2 regions of the Acidilutibacter cellobiosedens genome follow, and region 2 is predicted to be linked to the other one. Evidence: riboswitches for the same ligand, from Rfam matches in the RefSeq annotation. Region 2 holds a riboswitch; the other holds the start of a gene.
The links. Region 2 has a riboswitch for cobalamin ahead of EQM13_RS01830 (sirohydrochlorin cobaltochelatase). Riboswitches for the same ligand answer to the same signal wherever they lie in the genome.

Region 1: another riboswitch for cobalamin. It lies ahead of EQM13_RS15085 (pyridoxal phosphate-dependent aminotransferase); the one in region 2 lies ahead of EQM13_RS01830 (sirohydrochlorin cobaltochelatase).

The regions. Positions count from the first base shown of each region.
Region 1 covers NZ_CP035282.1:3,125,143-3,135,910, forward strand. The annotation lists gene tyrS (tyrosine--tRNA ligase) at 1-503, shown strand, start outside; gene EQM13_RS15055 (CAP domain-containing protein) at 722-1,585, shown strand; gene EQM13_RS15060 (NUDIX hydrolase) at 1,673-2,290, opposite strand; gene EQM13_RS15065 (peroxiredoxin) at 2,330-2,851, opposite strand; gene EQM13_RS15070 (hypothetical protein) at 2,971-3,543, opposite strand; gene EQM13_RS15075 (TMEM165/GDT1 family protein) at 3,806-4,924, opposite strand; gene EQM13_RS15080 (precorrin-3B C(17)-methyltransferase) at 5,244-5,969, opposite strand; gene EQM13_RS15085 (pyridoxal phosphate-dependent aminotransferase) at 6,038-7,117, opposite strand; cobalamin riboswitch at 7,287-7,464, opposite strand; gene nagB (glucosamine-6-phosphate deaminase) at 7,519-8,295, opposite strand; gene EQM13_RS15095 (patatin-like phospholipase family protein) at 8,428-9,621, opposite strand; gene EQM13_RS15100 (CapA family protein) at 9,653-10,726, opposite strand.
Region 2 covers NZ_CP035282.1:364,153-374,920, reverse strand. The annotation lists gene EQM13_RS01855 (HutP family protein) at 1-313, opposite strand, end outside; gene EQM13_RS01850 (M24 family metallopeptidase) at 373-1,449, opposite strand; gene EQM13_RS01845 (ABC transporter ATP-binding protein) at 1,525-2,307, opposite strand; gene EQM13_RS01840 (FecCD family ABC transporter permease) at 2,310-3,314, opposite strand; gene EQM13_RS01835 (ABC transporter substrate-binding protein) at 3,393-4,424, opposite strand; gene EQM13_RS01830 (sirohydrochlorin cobaltochelatase) at 4,458-5,240, opposite strand; cobalamin riboswitch at 5,340-5,520, opposite strand; gene EQM13_RS01825 (cobalt-precorrin-6A reductase) at 5,533-6,297, opposite strand; gene cobJ (precorrin-3B C(17)-methyltransferase) at 6,294-7,034, opposite strand; gene cbiG (cobalt-precorrin 5A hydrolase) at 7,035-8,048, opposite strand; gene cobM (precorrin-4 C(11)-methyltransferase) at 8,045-8,800, opposite strand; gene cobI (precorrin-2 C(20)-methyltransferase) at 8,797-9,504, opposite strand; gene cbiT (precorrin-6Y C5,15-methyltransferase (decarboxylating) subunit CbiT) at 9,510-10,100, opposite strand; gene cbiE (precorrin-6y C5,15-methyltransferase (decarboxylating) subunit CbiE) at 10,093-10,713, opposite strand; gene cbiD (cobalt-precorrin-5B (C(1))-methyltransferase CbiD) at 10,710-10,768, opposite strand, start outside.

The DNA of each region.
Region 1 (10,768 bases), 980 kb from region 2:
AAAAAACTTCCCCCTATGAATTTTATCAGTATCTGAGAAATATTGATGATAGAGATGTAAAGAATTGTCTATTGCTTCTTACCCTTGTTCCGATTGAAGAAATAGAAGAGCTTTGTTCTCCGGGAGGGTCAAAAATTAATAAAGCAAAAGAGATTTTAGCATTTGAAGTAACTAAAATGGTTCACGGGGAATCAGAAGCAATAAAAGCTCAGAAAGCAGCAAAATCATTGTTCGAAGGAAATGGAGAAGGGGGTTCAATTCCTACTACCGAAATAAAGAAGGAAGTATTTGAAAAAGGCATAGGTATACTTAACCTTCTCACGGAAATAGGAATTACTAAATCTAACAGTGAAGGAAGAAGAATTATAGAACAAAGAGGATTATCTATTAATGGAAGGAAGGTTGACAATTTCAATATTATATTAACATTGGATAGTTTTACCGATGGGAAAATAATGTTGAAAAAGGGGAAAAAAGTTTATCATCAAATCAAATTAATATAATATATATTATCTACCATTTTTATGAGTACTCTGTAAATTATTACAGAGTACCTTTTTTTTACTTTTATATCCATCATTCAGAAATTTATCCATATATTAAGGGTTTAAATTAAAAAAAAACAATGATATACTTTTAAACAATTTAAATAATAAAGGAAAGGGGTGAACTTGAGGATTTAAAAATTTAAAATTAATTTAAAAATTACAGGAGGCAAATTATGAAAACTAAATTTAAGAAAACTATTTTATCATTGGCAGCATCAACTTTAGTGCTTTCACCATTTAGCATTGCTCATGCAGGTAGTTCCAACTTAGTTTATTATTTACCAAATGAAAGTTGCCCACAAAAAGGATACACTATTCCTGGCTATAACAAGACTTCAAATTCTAACTCTAATTCCAATAATATATCTAATGATCAACTATATGAACAACTCGAAAAGTATATTTCAAATTACATCAATGTAACTTCATCCCAAAAACCAAGTTGTGGCATTACAATTCCAAAAACAAATAATAATTCCGGAAACAATAATAGCGGAAATCAGCAAAACAATGATGATGAACAAGATAATAACGATGAACAAAACAACGAACAAAATAATAATGACGAACAAGACAATGAACAGAATGGTAATAATGGCGGCAACCAAAATGAAAATCCGGGAACCGAAAATCCGGGTGATGAAACACCTGCACCATCTAATTCTGTAGAATCAGAAGTCGTAAGGTTGGTAAATATAGAAAGAGAAAAGGCAGGATTACAGCCTCTAACTCAAAGTTCAGAGTTATCAAATGTTGCAAGACTCAAATCTCAGGATATGGCAGACAATAATTACTTTAGTCATACTTCCCCTACATATGGCGATCCTTTCACCATGATGAAAACTTTTGGAATAAAATACAGTACCGCTGGGGAAAATATTGCAAAAGGATATTCAAGTGCTCAAACAGTAATGGATGGATGGATGAATTCATCAGGTCATAGGGCAAACATACTGAATTCAAGTTTTAACAAAATCGGAGTAGGCTATGTAAATAAAAATGGTACAACCTATTGGACACAAATGTTTACAAATTAGTTTTTACAAGAAATTTCAATGAATAAAAAAGACTCTGTGGGATATTAAATTTAATATCCACAGAGTCTTTTTTATTCATTATATATTTTATTTTTCCTTCATTATATCTATAAAATTTTTTGTAATTTTCGCAGTAATTCCCCATATAATATTTTCCTGATACTTATAAAAATAAATACTATAAATCCCTTTTCTGAAATTATATTCCTTTCCCCCTGGAATCAACTCATAAGGAAAATCTTCTTTTATTACTGCTTTTAAATCAACACGATAAGTAGAAGGTTCATTATTCATAAAAAAATCCACCGGTACAGTAAATATATGATCAACTTCATCTGAATTGTATTTCATATCATCCACACTAATTCCATTAATCGTTCCTATAAAAGGGCAAAGAAAAAAATTAAAATATGTAATAATGTAATCTAATTCTCCGATAACTTTTATGTTCTCCTTTTTTACATTTAATTCTTCACAAGTTTCTCTAATTGCAGCCTCCTTAAATGTTTCATTTTTTTCTACCGCTCCACCTGGGAAAGAAATTTCTCCGGGTTGATTTTTCAAACTCTTGGCTCTTGATTCATAAATAAGATGCCATTCTCCTTTTAAATAAATCAAAGGCAAAAATACTCCATAGTTATGCCTTATGTCCTTAGGCCGGGCTGAACGGTTATTAAACTTTTCATAAACATCATTTATATTCATATTATCCTCCATAAATAAAGCGGTGAAATCACCGCTTTGTTATAAAAGTTTTTCCCCTTCCTGCCAATCGACCGGACACATTCCACCTGTCTTCAATGCTTTAAGTACTCTCAATGTTTCATCCACACTTCTTCCTACATTTAGATCATGAATTACCGAATACCTTACTACCCCTTCAGGATCAATAATAAAGAGTCCCCTTAATGCAACTCCTTCTTCTTCAATCAATACTCCAAAATCATTCGATACCTTTTTAGTTAAATCAGAAGCTAAGGGAAAATTAATATGTCCTAAACTACCCTTAATCCATTCCTGATGAGAATATTGACTGTCAACACTTACAGCCAATAATTCTGCATCTTCTTTCTTGAAATCCTCATACCTCTTACTATATCCAGTAATCTCTGTCGGGCAGACAAAAGTAAAATCCATGGGATAGAAAAACATGACCAACCATTTTCCGGCATAATCCTTAAGATTTACCTTTTTAAATTCTTTCCCATTCCCCATGCATGCAGTCATCTCAAAATTTGGTGCCGATTTCCCTACCAATCTTTCCATATTCAAAACCTCCTATGCGAATTATATTTCTTCTAATCTAAGTTATATATTCCCATAGGGATACCATTTTAAACATCATTATCATCTGATAATTGTTATTATTTAAAGGCTATATTTTGTTATTTTGAATAAGCAAATGATATTCTTGCATCCCTCAACCGTTCGTAATTTCTAATAATTGATTTTATCTCCACTCTTCCAAAGAAGAAAAACGATATTGCTTCCCACATAAATACCCAGCCTCCAACTAAAAATCCCTGGGCAAAAGCTTCCCATATTATCAACCTTATTCTCGTCGTAAATATAAAATAAAAAAGCAGAAGAATAAAAGAAATAAATACAGAGTTAATCATCCTCTTATAATTACTATTTAGCTTTCTCTGTTCAAAATGGGCATAAAAATCATAGCATGTTTTAATTCCTTCAGTAATAATTTTTTCTTTATTTTCATCTCTGATTTCATTTGGAAGATAAAAACTGATTTCAAGGTTGAACCTTTCCGGAATATCATTAGAACATTCTTCCAAAAACTTAGTCAAATCAGGAGAAATATCTCTTCTCTTATAAGAAGAATGATCCCATTCATTAAATATTTCAACATAGCTGTTCAGGTCCACCTCTATTACATAATCGCCGGTATTGGGATTTTTCTTATATAATTTATTTATATATTCCATTCTTTCTTTTTTCACAAGTATTACCCCTATATTAAAATTATAAGAAAATTTTTTATCAAAGCATCATAAGGTAGCTTTTCTTGAAACTCATTTACGGAAAGTTCTTTTTAACATCAGTATTTATAAGCGAGAACTTTCCTATTCGTTATAAAAAAGCTTTTACCAAAAAATAAAAATTAGGATGCCTTTTATAAAACCAATTTACGGAAAACTTATGTTAATATAATTTATAGCTTTCCTATAGGTTATAAGAATATAATATCATATAATACTATGTTTATGAAGCATCCTTCATATTTTCTCTTATTTTTCTATATACATTTTCATTTTCCGCTTTAACATTATATAAATAGCTATCTATATTTCCATTAAAAGATATATATTTATTAAATAGAACCATCTCTAAATTTTCTCTTGTTCTATTTATAACAAAATTCTTGTCCTTTTCAACTCCATATTTTTTATAGTCCTTAATTATCAAGCTTAACGCTTTCACAACTTTATCCAAGTCATATTTCTTTAAATCATATATCGGAGAAATGTCCTTTTCTTTAAAATAAACTCCTTTATCTACAGCCTCCTGCAATACTCTTTGTGTAGACCATATAAGACATTTCTCCTTTCTACAGGCGTCACTACAGCCTTCTTCTCCCAAGCATATATCATCTACAGCCTTTTTAGCATTTAAAACTTCAAGATAAAGCTTTGATGCAACTTCCTTCATCTCGGATTTCTGACCTGATTTCATTCTTTTATACTGCCTGATTAAAAACAATAGATAGATTAATATAGAGATTGCAGAAAATAAATAAGTTGTTTCCCAGCTCATCAATACATTAGGAGTAATATCCCATATTTTAAAGAGTCCGAACATTAAAAATATAAAAGAAGACATAATCTTAATTGAAATATCCGGCATCTTCTCTCCTATTTTTCTTCCTACAAAAATCCCCAAACTGCTGGTAGCCATCATTCCTGAAACTGTTCCCATAAGTACAAAAATAGGATGATTTCCTTCCGCCGACAGTGCCATAGCCGATAATTGAGTCTTATCCCCGAATTCTCCTACAAAGAATGCCAATGCTACTGTAAGTATAGGCCCAAACGTTTTTTCTTTCTTTTGTTTTTCCTTTTTTTCATCCATCAATGTCATGATTCCAAATACTATAAATATAAATCCCGCCGATATTTGGACAATTTCTTCCGGAACAATTGTTGAAAAATATTTTCCGAGTAATATGGCTATTCCGTGATTTAATATTACTCCGATAAAAACCCCTCCCAATACTTCCAATAGGGAATACTGAGTAGCAAAACTCATTGCCATTATTTGAGTTTTATCTCCCATTTCCGCCATGAATATTAAAAAAAATGATTTGATAAATTCTCGTATCATTCAACCACCCTTCCTTTGATTAGAGTAAAACCCTAAAAATTTAAAAAAAGACTTTTAATTTGATGAATAGATCATCAAACCAAAAGTCTCGCTCTCTCAATAACAAGTAAATAGAACCAGGTATCCTTACCAGTATGTTGATCCTATTCGTAGTCCCTACTACAGCTACTCCCCTTTAGCCAAATATTAAAATATTTAAATTTATCATTGGTAAAACAACTTGATTTTAATTGATATTTAATCTTAATATATATATTACCATATATAAATTTTAAGAACAAGAATATAGTTCGAATACAGTATTTTTATTTTTCATTTACTATAAAGTTAAGGCATTTTCTTCTCCGGAAGTAATCACTTTGCCGCTCTTTATATATGTTTTACTATTTCCTATCATAATTATGCTGTCCATACTTATCTCTTCAAAATTAATATCTCCTAAAGTAGTAATAATTACTTTGTCTTGGTCATCCAAATTTTCTACTATTCCTACAGGGGTGGAAGGAAGCTTAAAATTAAGCATTATCTCCACAGCTTTCTCAATATAAAATATTTTTTCTCTCTTTTTATAACAATATAATACTATAACAAAATTTCCCATAGATGCATATCGTATCCTTTTTTCAATTGCTTCCCATGAAACAGCAAAATCGCTCAGATTAATATAGCAAAAATCATCCATTATGGGAGCACCTAATTTACTTGCGGCAAATGATACTGTTGTAATCCCTGGAATTACCTCTACTTCGATATCATAAGAAACTTTCAAGGCATACCCTGCTATTCCATAAAGACAGGAATCACCATAGACTAATATTGAAGTTGTTTTCCCTTCTTTTACCTTCCCTATAGAATATTTACACCCTTCAGTTCCTTCTTTCATTCTGATTGGAAATATTTCCTTGCCATCTGCCAAACTTCCCAAATACTTTAAACAAGTCTTATCTCCTACTATTACATCTGATTTTTCTATTGCATCTATTGCTCTTAAAGTCATGTCATCCTTTCCTTTGGAACCTATTCCTACTATATATAACCTTGCCACCTAAACCCTCTCCTCGCTTGTTTCTCATACTATTATTTACTATATATAAATATTGCCAAAACAATTATTTAACTCATATTTTCTTCGACATTTTCCAATTCTTTAAATATCTTTATAACTCTTTCGTTATTTTTTCTGTTCTTTATCGCCAATCTTATATGCTTATCATCTAAGCCGTCAAAAGATGAACATTTTCTTATGAGTATTCCTCTCTTCAGAAAATAGTAAAAGAGAAAATTCTCATTAAACTTTCGACTTTTTATAAGTATATAATTAGACTGAGTAGGATATAAATTGATAAATTTTATCTTCATAAGGGCTTTCGTCATATATTGTCTTTCCCCTTGAATATAATTTTTGCTTTTCTCTATATATTCCTCACAGCCAAAAATATATCTTCCGCTGCAATCAGCCAGAGAATTAATACTCCAAGGCAATTCCACCTTTTCATATTCCCTAGCCATTTTATTGGAAGTACAGGCATATCCGAGCCTAATCCCCGGAAGAGCAAAAAACTTGGTTGCTGCTCTGATTATGGCTATTCTATCATAATCCTTATCTTTAAACATTTTTATGCTGTCATAATCCTTAGGGCAAAATTCAAAAAAAGCTTCATCAAGAAGTAAAAAACTTTCTTTTAAGTTAACAATATCATATATTAATTTAAGTTTATCTTCTTCTATCCTTAACCCTGTAGGATTATTGGGATTACCCAATATTAAGATATCACCTTTCTTTAAATTTCTTTTTACTGAATCTATGTCTATTGTAAAATCCGGAGATAAGGGGATTTTGCATATTTCCTTTTTTAATACCTTTCCTCTTTTCTCATATTCCGAGAAACAGGGCACAAATGTCACTACTCTATCAAATAATTGAATAAAATTATTTATCACTTCAACTGCCCCGTTCCCAACAACTATATTTGAACAATCACAATTTAAATATTTTCCTATATTAGATTTTAAAGTTCTATACTGTATATCCGGATATATAGTTAAACTGTTAAAATTGTTTTTAAGTTCATCATATAACCCTTCCGGTGGACCTAAAGGATTTATATTGCTGCTGAAATCTACCAGTTCTCCATCATATAAATCTCTATATGTGGTTATATCTCCTCCATGGTTCATAAGTAAAAAATCCATTTCCTCACTTCCTTTACAAAAAATTGATCAACATACAACATCCTTAAAACATTTTAGCAACATTAGGCTTTTACTATATAAAAAAAGGAATCCCTCTCTCGGAATCCCTGAACTTGCTTAAAAGTTTTGACAACTCAACATTAAACAATTTCCTTCCCTCCGAAAGAATGCTTTCACTATTAATAAGGCAGGTATCCTGACTTACGGCTTAGCCTCCTTCCCCCTTCCCAGCTTTCGCCAGTGGATATGGAATTCGTAACCGTTTACAGTAGCGGGGGCTGTAGCGGATTTTCACCGCTTTCCCTTTTAATCTATATAAATATAGAACCTAAATAATATTATAATTATATAAGTCTATTATATAATATCACTTCCCATGTTCTCTGTCAAAATTGTTTTTATCACTTTTTTCCTTCCACAATTGATAAATTCCTGTATTTTTCATTTCTACTACTAATTTTATAGGCCGCTTCTTTATCTAAAATAAGCGTCACATCCGGATGCAATTGCAATATTGATCCCGGAACTTTAGGAGTAATCGGTCCATTTACGGCATGGTAAACAGCTTCCGACTTTTTGATACCGCTGGCCAACAGCAAAATTTTTTTTACACTCATAATAGTTTTTATTCCCATACTTATAGCTTTGGTCGGAACTTCTTCGACAGAATTAAAAAATCTTGAGTTTGCATTTATAGTGCCTTTATCTAAATGTACAAGATGGGTTACCCCTTCAAAATTCGCATTAGGTTCATTGAACCCTATGTGGCCATTTCTGCCTATCCCGAGAATCTGTAGATTTATTCCCCCTGATTCTTTGATTAAATTTTCATAGCTTGTACATTCCTTTTCTATATCATCACACATCCCATTTAACATATGAATATTTTCATCTTTTACATTGATATGATTAAATAAATAATTCTTCATATAAAAATTATAGCTCTGAGGATTTTCTTTTGAAATGCTATAGTATTCATCAAGATTGAAAGTTACAACATCACTAAAATCAATATATCCTTCCTTATATATTTTTACAAGTTCCTTATAGGTTCCAATAGGTGTATCTCCCGTTGCAAATCCTAAAACACTTTTTGGATTTAAAATAACTTGACTGGCAATAATACTGGCCGCCCTTTTGCTCATTTCATCATAATCATTTACGACAACAACATTCATGTCATTACCTCCCAATATTACTTAAAATTACAAAATCAACATACCATTTTAATTTTTACTATTGTTGTACTATATTTGTTATCTTGTATATACAATTATAAAAAATTCCAGCTTACTTGTCAAATATACTGGCTAAAAAAACACTATATTCGCAATTTCTTTAATTATTTCGCTCTTTGAAAATTTACCTAATATATCCATCCTCATGACCAGTTTTGAAAATAAAGCATTATCTTGGCTATTATATTTATGTCTTTCAATAACGTTCTCTAAAAATTCCTCATAACCGTATATTTTAAATCTTTCCATTTCATATTCTTCGGCCAAATATTCTAAAAACATTATTAAGATATCTTCATAATCATTCTTTTTATCTAATCCAAGAATATTATTCAGTTTTGGTATTATAAATTCAAATAACGCTCTTCTATAAGGAACTTCTTCTATTTTTAATATTTTCCCAATTTCAAGGATTTTCTCTTCATTCAAGTTTAAAAGAACATCAACAAAATAATTTTCGTCTTTCTTTGGAATAATATAATATTTATTTCCTTTGAGTTGTTTAATAGCTTTAAAAGCATCAAAATATCCAAGCTTCAAATTAAACCTACAGGTTTTCGTATCAAAGTCCAGAGTCCTTCCCAGACTTTCTCTCGGAGAAATATATCTTATATTTAAATTTTTTTTATTTATCCTTCTATTTCTTCCTAAACCATGAGTTCTGACAACAATTAAATCCTCATAACCTTTATTTATTAAAAGTCCCATAGGAACATTATCATAGATACCTCCATCTATAAAGTCCTTCCCATCGATCTTTTCCCTCTTAAAAACGGGAAGATAAGCACTTGCCATTAAATATTCCACTAACTTTCCTTGAGGAATATCTTCAATATAAATTTCAAGAGGTTTTAAATCTGTTAAAGAAACTGTCACAATTCCAAAATCCTTTCCAGACCTTCTCACCTTTTCTTCATTTATCACATCATAGAGAAGTTCCTTTAATGGAGTTATATCAACACCTTTTTCGGAAATTACTCCCTTTATTTTTTCTGATATATCTTTTATATCTTCAATTTTCAATTTTCCCTTTTTTATCTTTTCTATATCCTCATCATTCGCATTAATAACTCGAGAATAAGTCATGTTATTCCACAACTCATAAGCTCTATCTATATCTTCTTGGGCAATCATCGCTCCGTTTAATGCTCCTACAGAGGTTCCGGCTACTCCGTCTATTTCCACTCCCATTTCTTTTAAAGCTTTATAAGCACCAATATGGTATGCTCCTTTTGCTCCACCACCTTCTAATACTAATCCTCTCATTAAGTTCACCTTCTTTTCCCTTATTCTTTCGTTACAAACTTATAAATTGGAATTTATATGATATTCCTACCTTTTTTAAATATTTCACTGTTCCATCTTTTAAAATCTTAGTATTAAAATTTTTTGATATATTATTCAGATAATTAGTGGTTCCCAACCCTTCTTTTTCCGTTACAGAAATTGGCCTGGATTTTATTATTTTCATGGGGATAACTTCTACCTCAGATACCTTTTTATCCACAATTTTAACCTGACCTATCATAGTTTTTGTGCTTAATTTATCTCGAGAGTTAAATACAAAATTCCCAAGACTATAAAAAATCGGTTTTCCCTTATATATTTCTATCCCCTGAAGCACATGGGGATGATGTCCCATAATTATATCCGCACCAGAATCTATGGCTTTCCTTGCAATAGATATTTCATTTTTTCTGGGAATATCATTTCTTTCAATTCCCCAGTGAATAGAAAGAATTACTATATCTGCTTTCTCTTTCATATCTTTAATTTTTTTATACATTTCATTTACATAAGGTTCATAAGCACTTATGATTCCTGCTCTTTTATCCGTAGCATACCATTTTACGTCGGGAATTACTCTTGAAAAAGCAACTATTCCTACTTTCACTCCATTTTTTTCAATTACCACTCCATTCATTGCTTCCTTTTTTGTTCTTCCCGCACCCGTATATTTTATCCCATAGCTGTCCAAATATTTAAATGTATCCAAAAGTCCGTCATAGCCATAATCCATAACATGGTTATTTGCTAATGTAACTAATTCTATATTTGCATCTTTTATCCCTTGAAGATCCTCAGGGTTCATCCTGAAATTAAACTGTTTATCTTTCCATTTAGTGCCTTTATTAGTAACACTGCATTCCAAGTTTCCAACATTTAAATCCTCTTTCTTCAAATAAGTTTTTGCTTCTTTCCATGGGTACTCAGTGCCTTCTTTTTCAATATACTTTTTAATAGTTCCGTCAAGAAGTATATCTCCCACTAAATTTATATCTATACTTCCCTTAGGTTTCATTTCCTCCGCGGACCCTACACTATTTAAGAAAATTAAGATTATTATAAAAATGAATAAGTATTTCTTCATAGGCGTTACCTCCCCTAATTAAAAGTTCTTCCACATATATTC
Region 2 (10,768 bases):
GTGCTACTCCAATCTTTCCCCCTATATTGTACCCGTTGGCTTTCAGTCCTATTTGCATCAATGCTTCTCTTGTTGCTCCGATTACAGCACCTTCATGAACATGGCACTCCTTTATAACTCCGCTTCTCTTTGAAGCCACAACAGCCCTTTCTATTATCTTAGGAATAGAGGAATTAAAATCTCCTCCTATATCTACCGCTACGGAAAGTATGCCTCTTTTTTTCAGATCCTTTATTATCGATTCTTCAGAAGCTCTTGAAGATATGGCAAGAGTTATTGCGGCTTTAGCAACATCAAAACTATCAAATGCCATTATTATACCCCCAATTTATATTATTTTGTACTTTTATCGTAAATTCTCCTAATTTTATATTATTCTACTATTATCAAGTCCTTGGGATAATGATTCAACACTTCACACCCGTCTTCAGTAGCAATTACCAAATCCTCTATACGGACTCCCACTTCTCCCGGTATATAAATCCCGGGTTCAATAGAAAAAATTTGCCCCGGCTGAACTATATCAGTATTAGCCGAAGAAACATCCCCAAAATCATGAACATCTATTCCTATGGAATGTCCGAGTCTATGGGTGAAATATTTTCCATATCCTTTTTTCGTAATATAATCTCTTGCTGCTTCATCTATATCACAAAATCTTATTCCTGCTTTAACTTTTTCGATTCCTCTTTTATTTGCTTCAAGAACTACATTATAAACTTCTTTGCTGTGTTCCGATGCATATTTATAAAAAACGGTCCTTGTCATATCGGAACAATAGGAATCCTTTCTGCAGCCCATATCAATTACAACACAGTCCCCTTCTTTTACAGTTGAATTATCCATTGTATGATGTGGATCTGCTGCATTAGCGCCATATCCTACAATAGGGTCAAAGGAATGGCCTTCCGCTCCTAATTCATCCCATATGTCAGAAAGTATTTTCCCCATTTTCTTTTCCGAATATTTCTTTGGCACAAGTTTAACCATTTTATCCATGGCAGTGTCATTTAATTTTGAAGCACTTCTCATAAGTTGTTTTTCAGTTTCATCTTTGCACATCCTTACTCTATCTATAATCTCGGAAGCATTTACAAATACAGTGCCGCCTTTTAGTTCCATAAGCTTCAACAGAAAATGAGCAGGCCAATTCTTATCAATACCCATTGGCTTATCCTTTTCAATATATTTCACCAATACATCTACAGGATTCTGCACATCATTGTACCATACAATTTCCGGTCCCAAGTCTTCGCTTATTGGAAATAATTCATTTACAAACAGTTTATTATCCCCATTTAACGTTATATAAAGTGCAAGCATTCTTTCCCCGGGAAAAATCCATTTCCCTGTAAGATAAAATATAGCTGACGGATCGGAAACTATAATCTGAGGCAATTTCTTCTTTTCCATAATTTCTAAAACCTTTTTAAGTCTTTCCTGTATCATTAAATTCAACTCCTTAATATATTATTTATATCAATAATATAATTGATTCCTCAAAAAGTAAATAAGGACAAAATTTTAACCAATAACATTTTTAGGAATAAAATAAGGACAATTATTTACTTTATCATCATATATGTCCGCTTCTATTTTAAAAACTTCTCTTAATAATTTCTCATCCATTATCTTATCCGGCGGCCCTTGATTCCATAGCTTACCGTCTTTTATAACCAAAATTGTATCCGAATATCTTGCGGCTTGGTTTAAATCATGCAAAACCATCACTACCGTTAATCTCAGTGTTCTGTTTAATTCCCTTACCAATTCTAAAATTTCTACCTGATAGGATATATCAAGAAATGTAGTAGGCTCATCGAGCATAAGTATCTTAGGCCTTTGAGCCAAAGACATGGCTAACCACGCTCTCTGTTCTTCTCCTCCCGACAAGGTTGTAACAAATCTTTTTCTCAACGGAATAAGACCGGTTTTTTCCAACGCCCAATTTATTATATCCGTATCTTCTTTACTAAGCCTTTTCCCAAATTTTAAATGAGGGTACCTGCCGTATGATACCAATTCTTCCACAGATATATCGGATGCTATATTCTTTACCTGGGGCAGCATAGATAGTTTTTGAGCAATGACCTTAGTATTCATATCCTTGATATTGGTTCCGTCTAAGTAGATATTACCTCTTGCCGGCTTTAAGCATCTGCCCATAGCTTTAATTAAAGTTGATTTTCCTGAACCGTTAGGCCCTATAACGGTAACTATTTGTCCGGAATCTACATTAAAGCTTATATTTTTCACAACATTCTTGTCTCCATAATTCACATCTAAGTTTTCAACTTTTAATTCCATATTTAATACTCCTTCTTTCTTCTTAGTAAATATAAGAAAAACGGAGCTCCCAATGCTGACATTATAATTCCTACAGGTATTTCCATAGGTGCAAACATTACTCTTGCGAGGGTATCACATAGCATGACTACAGTAGCTCCCGTAAAAATAACTGCCGGCAGTAAATATCTATAATCAGAACCTATAAACAATCTCGTCATATGTGGTACTATAAATCCTACAAATCCTAAAAGCCCTACAACGCTTACAGCACTTCCTGCCAATAAGGACGAAATTATAATAAAGGCAAACCTTGTTCTTTCAACATTTAATCCAAGGCTTGTAGCTACTTCGTCTCCCATCATCAGTATATTCAGTTTGTTTGGTATCAATAAAATCAAAAAAATCCCTATAGCTGCATAAGGAAATATAATTTTTACCTGCTGCCACGTAGTAGATGAAAGGCCACCCACCATGAAGCCTATAACTCCTGCCACTTTGTTTGGATAAAACGTCATCAAAGCGTTTGTTCCCGCTCCCAATAAGGAAGAAACGGCAACTCCGGCCAGTATCAATCTCGTTGGTACAACACCTTCCTTCCACGCTAAAAAATATATAAAAAGTGTGGCCAGCAGTGCACCTATAAATGCACCTATAGGTGCCAAATAGTAGAAATCCGGAAAGAGTATCAGAATTAATAATGTCATAAGTCCGGCTCCAGAGGAAACTCCTATGATATTTGGCGCCGCTAATGGGTTTCTCATAACACCCTGCAATATGGCTCCCGATAATGCAAGGCATGTCCCAACGAGGGCTGCTACTATAGTTCTCGGCAATCTGACGTTCCATATTATTTGATAGTTCACTGTGGATTTTTCAAAGAATACCGCATTTATTATTTCCTTTGGATGTACCTTTACCGCTCCATTTCCTATGCTTATAAAAAAACTGATTACAGTCAAAGCTATAAAAATCAGTAAAATAACCTTCTTTTTAATTCTTTCTTTTTTTATATTGCTATCAGTCATATTTTATTCCCCTTAGTATTAAGCATTTCAATAGCTGTATAGTCTTTATATAAAGACTATACAGCCATGCCAATCTTTTTATTTGAATATATCCGGATAAAGTATTTTTGCTAAGCCTTCATAAGCATCGGGATATTTTGCATTTGGTTTATATAAGTACAAGTCCTTAGAAAGAATTATATATCTGTCATTCTTCACAGCAGTAAGAGAGCTCCAAGCCGGATTATCTTCCACATCCTGTTTCAATCTTGCCATTATTTCCTCTTTATCGCTTCCCATAGTTTGTACAAATATGAAATCCGGATCTTCCTGTATTATTTTTTCCATGCTGAAGACCTTTGCATCAGACGAATTTGCCGCAGTATCGGATATATTTATGGTGTTTAAATCCTTGAGCATTTCCCCCACCATTGATTCCGAATTCCTGACTGTAATATTTTTAGCAGTAGCAAATACTATTAGCACTTTATATTTTTTGTCCTTCGGTACTTTTGCTATTATTTCATCTACTTTCTTCTTTACTTCATTGGTGTGTTTTTCATACAGGTCTTCTCTTCCGGTAATCCCCGTGAAAAGCCTTACAGTCATATAATAATCCTTTAAATAGGTATTAGCTAAATCAATAACCTGAATGTTATTTTGTTCTAACGACGGAATCAGGGATGCTTGACCTTTAAAGTCATTAGTCAAAATGACTAAATCGGGTTTTAATGCTAATATCTTTTCAAGGCTCGGAGAACCGGGGCTTCCTACAACTTCAGCGGATTTAGCATTTTCAATAGGTTTTTCCTCGGCTTCTTCTACCTTTCCTATTACTTTTCCGCCACAGCTGTCCCAGATGTCAAGATAGGAATTGTATAAGCAGACAACCCTTTCAGGGTTCTTTTTTATGGTTACTTCTTTTCCCCTGGCATCTGTAAATACTACATTATCCTTATTAACAGTAACCCCGTATTCTGATACTGGTTTATTCTCTTCTTCTTTCTTCGTTTCTTCTTTAGCATCATCATTATCCGAACCGTTTACATCTTTAGTATTTTGACATCCGCTAAATATTGATACAGCCATCACAACTACCAAAAATAATAACAACATCTTTGTCTTTTTCATATTTCATTCCTCCTAAAATATTCTTTTCAATAATCAGTTATTTTCTATGATGGTTTTTAAGTGAGATATAAATATATCTTGAATTTTTTTATTCTGACCTAATCCAAGCATATTCACTTCAACCTCAAAACCGCCTTTGATTAACGTATTCTTCCATGAACTGCCTTTATCGCCAGCCATATCGTTGATTACGTGATCCCCCGTTACCAACATAAAGGGCATTAGTATAATTTTTTTTATCTTTCTCCGGAAGAGTTGAGGTATTATATTCCCTAACGTTATACTTCCTTCCATTGTTCCGATAAATATATTGTCTGAATATTCCTTTCTAAAATATTTTTCCAACAGACTATAACTGGTATCCGAGCTATGATCTGTACCATGTCCCATAAAAACCAATGCCTCATCAGGTTTAATTTGCGGAATTTCAATTGAATTTACTGTCCTTTCATAATCTGTATCATCGTATAACAGCGGTACTCCTATTTTTACAATGATATCCTGATTTTCTTTTTTAAACAATTCTGCCTGATTTACGAGCTTATTGTATTCATGACCTGGTATTATATGAAGGGATTGTATATATATTTGGGAAATACCTTCGTTTTTCATCTTCCCCAATGCTTCTGTTACATTATTTACTGATATTCCATCCCTTTTCTTAAGTTTATTAATCACCATCTGGGAAGTAAAAGCCCTTTCCGTATAATATCCGTTAAACTCCTTCTTCACCCTCTTTTCTATGCTTTTTATACATAATTTTTCGGCTTCCTCAAAGGTGGTGCCAAAACTTGCCACAATAATTCCTTTCTCCATTATTCCCTCCTTATCTCAAATAAAAAAACCATGGCCTTTTCTGCTATGGTTATATATAAATAAAACTTACATGTAAACAACCACTTCCCTCCGAAGGCTTATTTATAAAAGTTACAGGCAGGTCTCCTGGCTAATAGTTCATCCTACTCTCAATACCTTCCCAGAAAAGCTTCCAGTGGTAATTGTATGATTTCGTTCCTATTTACAGTAGCGGGGGCTGCAGCGGATTTTTCACCGCTTTCCCTTTTAATTTCAAAAAACCTGTAATTTTAAGCTATTTAATTATACAAGATTATTTCTTTAAATCTTTATCAATAACTTTAATTATATCATATATATTATCATATAAATTTATATAATTTATTTTAGGGCGTTTTATCAACACCACATTTACTCCTGTTTCTATAGCTCCTTTAATTTTTTCTTCGGTTCCTCCTTCATCTCCGCTATCCTTAGTTACCATATATTTTATATTATAATTATTATACATGGCCTTATTGAATTCCTTCGTAAAAGGTCCTTGGGCCGCTACTATCTGCTTTGGAAGAAGCCTCAGGTCCTCACATTTCTTTATCACAGAATAGGTAGGCAAAACCCTTGCATACAGTCTGTCAATCTCTAAAGATGAAGTAAAAAGCTGAAGGTTATTGCTGCCGACAGTCAAAAGTATATTTCCTTTAGTTCCCTTTAAGTATGATATAGCTTTATCATAATCGGGAAAACAAGATACTCCATCTGTTTTCTCATAGGAGTTTCCCTTTCTTTCATATCTCAAATATTTTATTCCCGTAGATTTACATGCTGCCATGGCATTAACCGAAACCTTTTCGGCATAGGGATGAGTAGCATCTACTATACATTCTATTTTTCTTTTCCGTATTAACTTTTCCATATCATCTTGTTCCATTTTCTCGGATATTACTTCCACATTACAATCGGATTCTATTAGTATTCCTCCATACTTCGTAGCTGTAGAAGCTATAACATCATATCCTTTTTGAAACAATAGTTCTATTATTTTTCTTCCGTCGGATGTTCCCGACAATACCAATATCATAGTGCATACCCTCTCGGTGTTATCATTTTTCCCTTTGCCATATAGGTATGTGAATTTCCGACAATAATTGTGGTAAACATATCTATATCATATTTAAGCATATCTTCAAGTGTAGTTATAACACATGATTCTCCCTTTCTTTTAGCGTTCCTGACTATCCCCACTAACGTATCATTTTTTTTATATTTAAGAAGTATTTCTCTTGCTTTTTCTATTTCCTTTTGTCTTCCCTTGCTCTTAGGATTATACAAACATACTACAAAATCCCCTTCTCCTGCGCAGTGAAGCCTTTTTTCAATTAAGCTCCAATCCGTAAGTAAATCACTTAAACTTATAGTAACATAGTCGTGCATAATAGGCGCTCCCAGAGAAGCCGCCGCTGCATTTGCAGCAGTAATCCCCGGTACTACTTCTACCTCTACGGAGCTTTTGCTTTTAAAAACTATTTCCAAAATTATTCCCGCCATTCCGTAAACACCGGCATCCCCACTGCTTATCAATGATACGGTATTCCCTTCTTCCGCATATTTTAAGGCTTCTTCACATCTTTCTTTCTCTTTTTTCATGCCCGTCGAAGCTACTTCTTTATCTCTTATTATATCTTCTATCAAGTCCACATAAGTTTTATATCCAACTATTACATCCGATTTTTCAATAGCATTTCTGGCTTCAAAGGTCATATGTTCAATATTGCCGGGACCTATTCCGACTACAAATATTTTTCCTGTCTTGTCCACCTATATTTCCTCCCATACAGATAAGGTTATTCCATTATAAGATTTTTTGGTCATAAGAAAATGTCCTCCCGAAGCGGTAAGCATTGCACAGGGTTCACAGACCCCGCCAACCCCTATAGTCTTTTTCACAAACTCGGAACAGCTAAAATTCTTTTCCACAGTTTTTATTTCTTCTCTGGAAACTATTTTAACTTCAGCATCATAATATCGGGCAGCTTCAAATATTCCTGCTTCATTTTTCTTAAGATCCACCGTTGCAAAATGCTTTATACTTCTTACGTCAATGTTTAAAGAATTCAATGCTTCTGCTACAGCCGATATTATAGCTTCCTTAGGAATTCCCCTTTTACAACCTATTCCTATGATTATATTTTTAGGTATAAGCTGTACTTCATTGGAAGAGGAGATGTCCAAAACTTTGTTTGTTATGTATATCATTCCCTTTCCCTTCGCAGATTCCACTATATTATCCGGAAGTTTTATATCTATTCTTATATCTGACTTTATCCCTACCAATTCATCATTTACTATAAGGGCAGTAACATCTTTGGCATTTAACATGTCGGATACCCGACAGTTTAATTTCTCCGCCAAAGTATCAACGGCTATCAATCCTCTGACATCGGAAGAAGTGGTTATCACGGCCTGCCCTCCTACTCTGTCTGCCAATAAACATGCCGCGTCATTAGCTCCTCCCAAATGGCCCGAAATTAAACTTATTACAAACTGTCCCTTCTCATCCATAACTATTATGCCGGGGTCCGTAGTTTTGCTTACCAAATACTTAGCTATACTCCTCACCACTATTCCCGCAGCCATGATAAACAGTATAATATCGTATTCATAAAATATGCTGCCCACGAATTCGCTCAATTTTTTATCTATAGTCAAAGTTTCCTTATCAGACCATTTTTTTAGGGTATATATATCTATCCTAATATTATCCAACGATTTTTTTACTCTCTTGGCCTGACGGGTACCTCCTTTTGTCAGAGTAACTATTGCCCAGTTCATTTTGCTCTCCTATACCCGTGACTAAAATTGCTGTCATACAGCTTGGACAGTTCATACTCATCCCCAAGAAAATCTCCTACAAGGATCTGTGCAGTTTTAGTTATTCCTTCTTTTTTAACCTTTTCCGCTATATTGCTGAGGTTGCCGATTATTATTTTTTCATCTTCCCAGCTGACCCTTTGTATTACCGCAACGGGTGTAGTTTCCTTATAGTGGCTTTTGAGCCTCTCTGCTACCTGATCTATCATCTGGACTGAAAGAAATATAGCCATAGACGCATTATGAGATGCTAAACTTTCCAAACTTTCTTTTTCAGGGACTTCTGTCCTTCCGCCTAATCTGGTACAAATTATCGTCTGCGAAACGCCGGGGAGAGTAAATTCCTTTTCAATAGCAGCAGCAGAAGCTACAAAAGAGCTGACTCCCGGAACTACTTCACTGTCTATTCCCAATTTTTCCAAGGCGTCTATTTGTTCTCTTATGGCCCCGTATATACTTGGATCTCCGCTGTGAATTCTGACGACCTTTTTCCCTTTAGTAAAATTTTCTTTTATCACGGATATTACTTCCTCCAATGTCATATAAGCGCTGTTATATACTAAACTTTCCTGTTTCCTATCCCTTAACATCTTTTCGTTTACCAAGGAACCGGCATATATTATTACATCCGATTCATCTATTAATCTTTTTCCTTTTAGAGTTATCAGCTCCGGATCCCCCGGTCCTGCCCCTATAAAATATACCTTGTTCATATTAATCCCTCTTTTTTTATTATAACTATTGACATATAAGGTACTTTCTCCAACTGCAAATCCTTTATATCATAGGAAATATACTCTTCCTTTGTACCGCATTTTGATATCAGCGCAAAATTTTTCTCTAAACCCATTTCTATCAGTTTTTGGGCTAAAATTTTGCTGTCGGAAGATGGTTTCATAATTACTATATTATCACAAAAATTTAATATCCCATCTATATTTTCAACATTGCCTTCTAAGGGAATTACAGCGAAAGTTTCCTTTCCCTTTGCCAAGGGATTGCTTATCCTCGCTGCCGAGGCACAAAAAGAAGTTATTCCCGGAATAGTTTCCACTTCGTTACCTAATTCCTTTATCAGCGGAACTAAATACATATATGTACTGTATACTGTAGGGTCCCCTATGGTTAAAAATCCGACATTCTTCCCCGAAAGAAGAATCTCATTTATTATATTTGCATTTTCTCCCCATTTTTCTTTAAGTTTTTCCTTATCGTAAACCATTGGAAAGGACAGATTTATTACTTCCGCATCTTCTTTTAAATATGCTTTGGCTATATCAAAAGCTATGCTTTTTTTATCTCCTCTGCTTTGAGGGCAAACAACCTTATCCAATCTTTTAAGCACTTCAACAGCTTTTAGTGTAACCAATTCCGGATCTCCGGGGCCTAATCCTATTCCATAAAGTTTTCCTCTCATAATTATCACCTTTTATCTGCATATATAATATATATTGGATTCCGCGACTCCATCATAGTTAAATTACCTACATTCTTTCCTTTGGACACTGACAAATTTATTACTTCTATATTATCAAAACTCCCCGACTTCATAAGCTCTAAGGATTTATACAAATTTTCTATTGTAATCATGTTGGCCGCTATCCTGCCTCCTGATTTCAGGTTGTTTTCCACCCACTCAAATATACCTTTTATATTTCCGCCTGTCCCTCCCAATATTACTCTGTCTACTTTTCCTATTTCGGACAGGGCTTCCGGGGCTTCCCCCTCTATTGTAAAAATATTTTTTACCTGAAAAAGGCTTGCATTTTCCTTAATTAATTGTATACCTTCCCTTTTTCTCTCCACCGCATATACTGTTCCTTCATTTGCTATCAGAGCGGCTTCTATGGATATAGAGCCTGTCCCTGCTCCTATATCAACTATTTTGTTATCCTTATTTAACCTCAATTTACTTATGGTAATCGTCCTTACTTCTTCCTTAGTCATAGGCACATTCCCGCGCTTAAATAAACAATCGGGTATTCCTGCCGTCCTATAGTTCCATCTACTCATTGCTGATTATCACCACACAAATATCGTATTTCCTTTTAGCAGTAAATTGTTCAATGCTCCCTCTTGTTATTCTTTCATTTTCATAGGATAAATTTTCTCCCACATACATTATTTTATCACTGATTTTGCTATTCAATAATGTTTGAGCAATTTTATCGGGAGTCCATTTATTATCCGTAAGAATAGCAACTTTATTATATTCTTTAACCTCTTTCGAGAAATCATTTTCCCTGCCGTGCAAACTTGTAAAATATCCGTCTTCCCAACTTTGGCCTATTCTTGCAAACATATACTGAACAGAGCTTAATCCTGCTGTTACATCTAACTCATCAGCAGAAAAATATTTTTTTAAATATCTGAGCATGCTGTAAAAACCCGTATCTCCCGAAACCGCTATGGCTATCTTTTTAATTCTTCTATTCTTTTTTATAAATTCTATCATCTGAGACAAATTATTACCTATAGCAAAAATTTCTTTTTTCTCGGCATCTATGCTTTCAAGATTTCTTCTTCCGGCAATTATTATATCCGACTGATTTATAATCTTCAAAGCTCTGGGCAGTATGTAATCGGGATGACCCGGCCCCAATCCGACTACGGATATCTTATTCATATTTTAAATTCCTCCAACATTTTTAATCCCTTGTCACATACACCAAGCATACCAT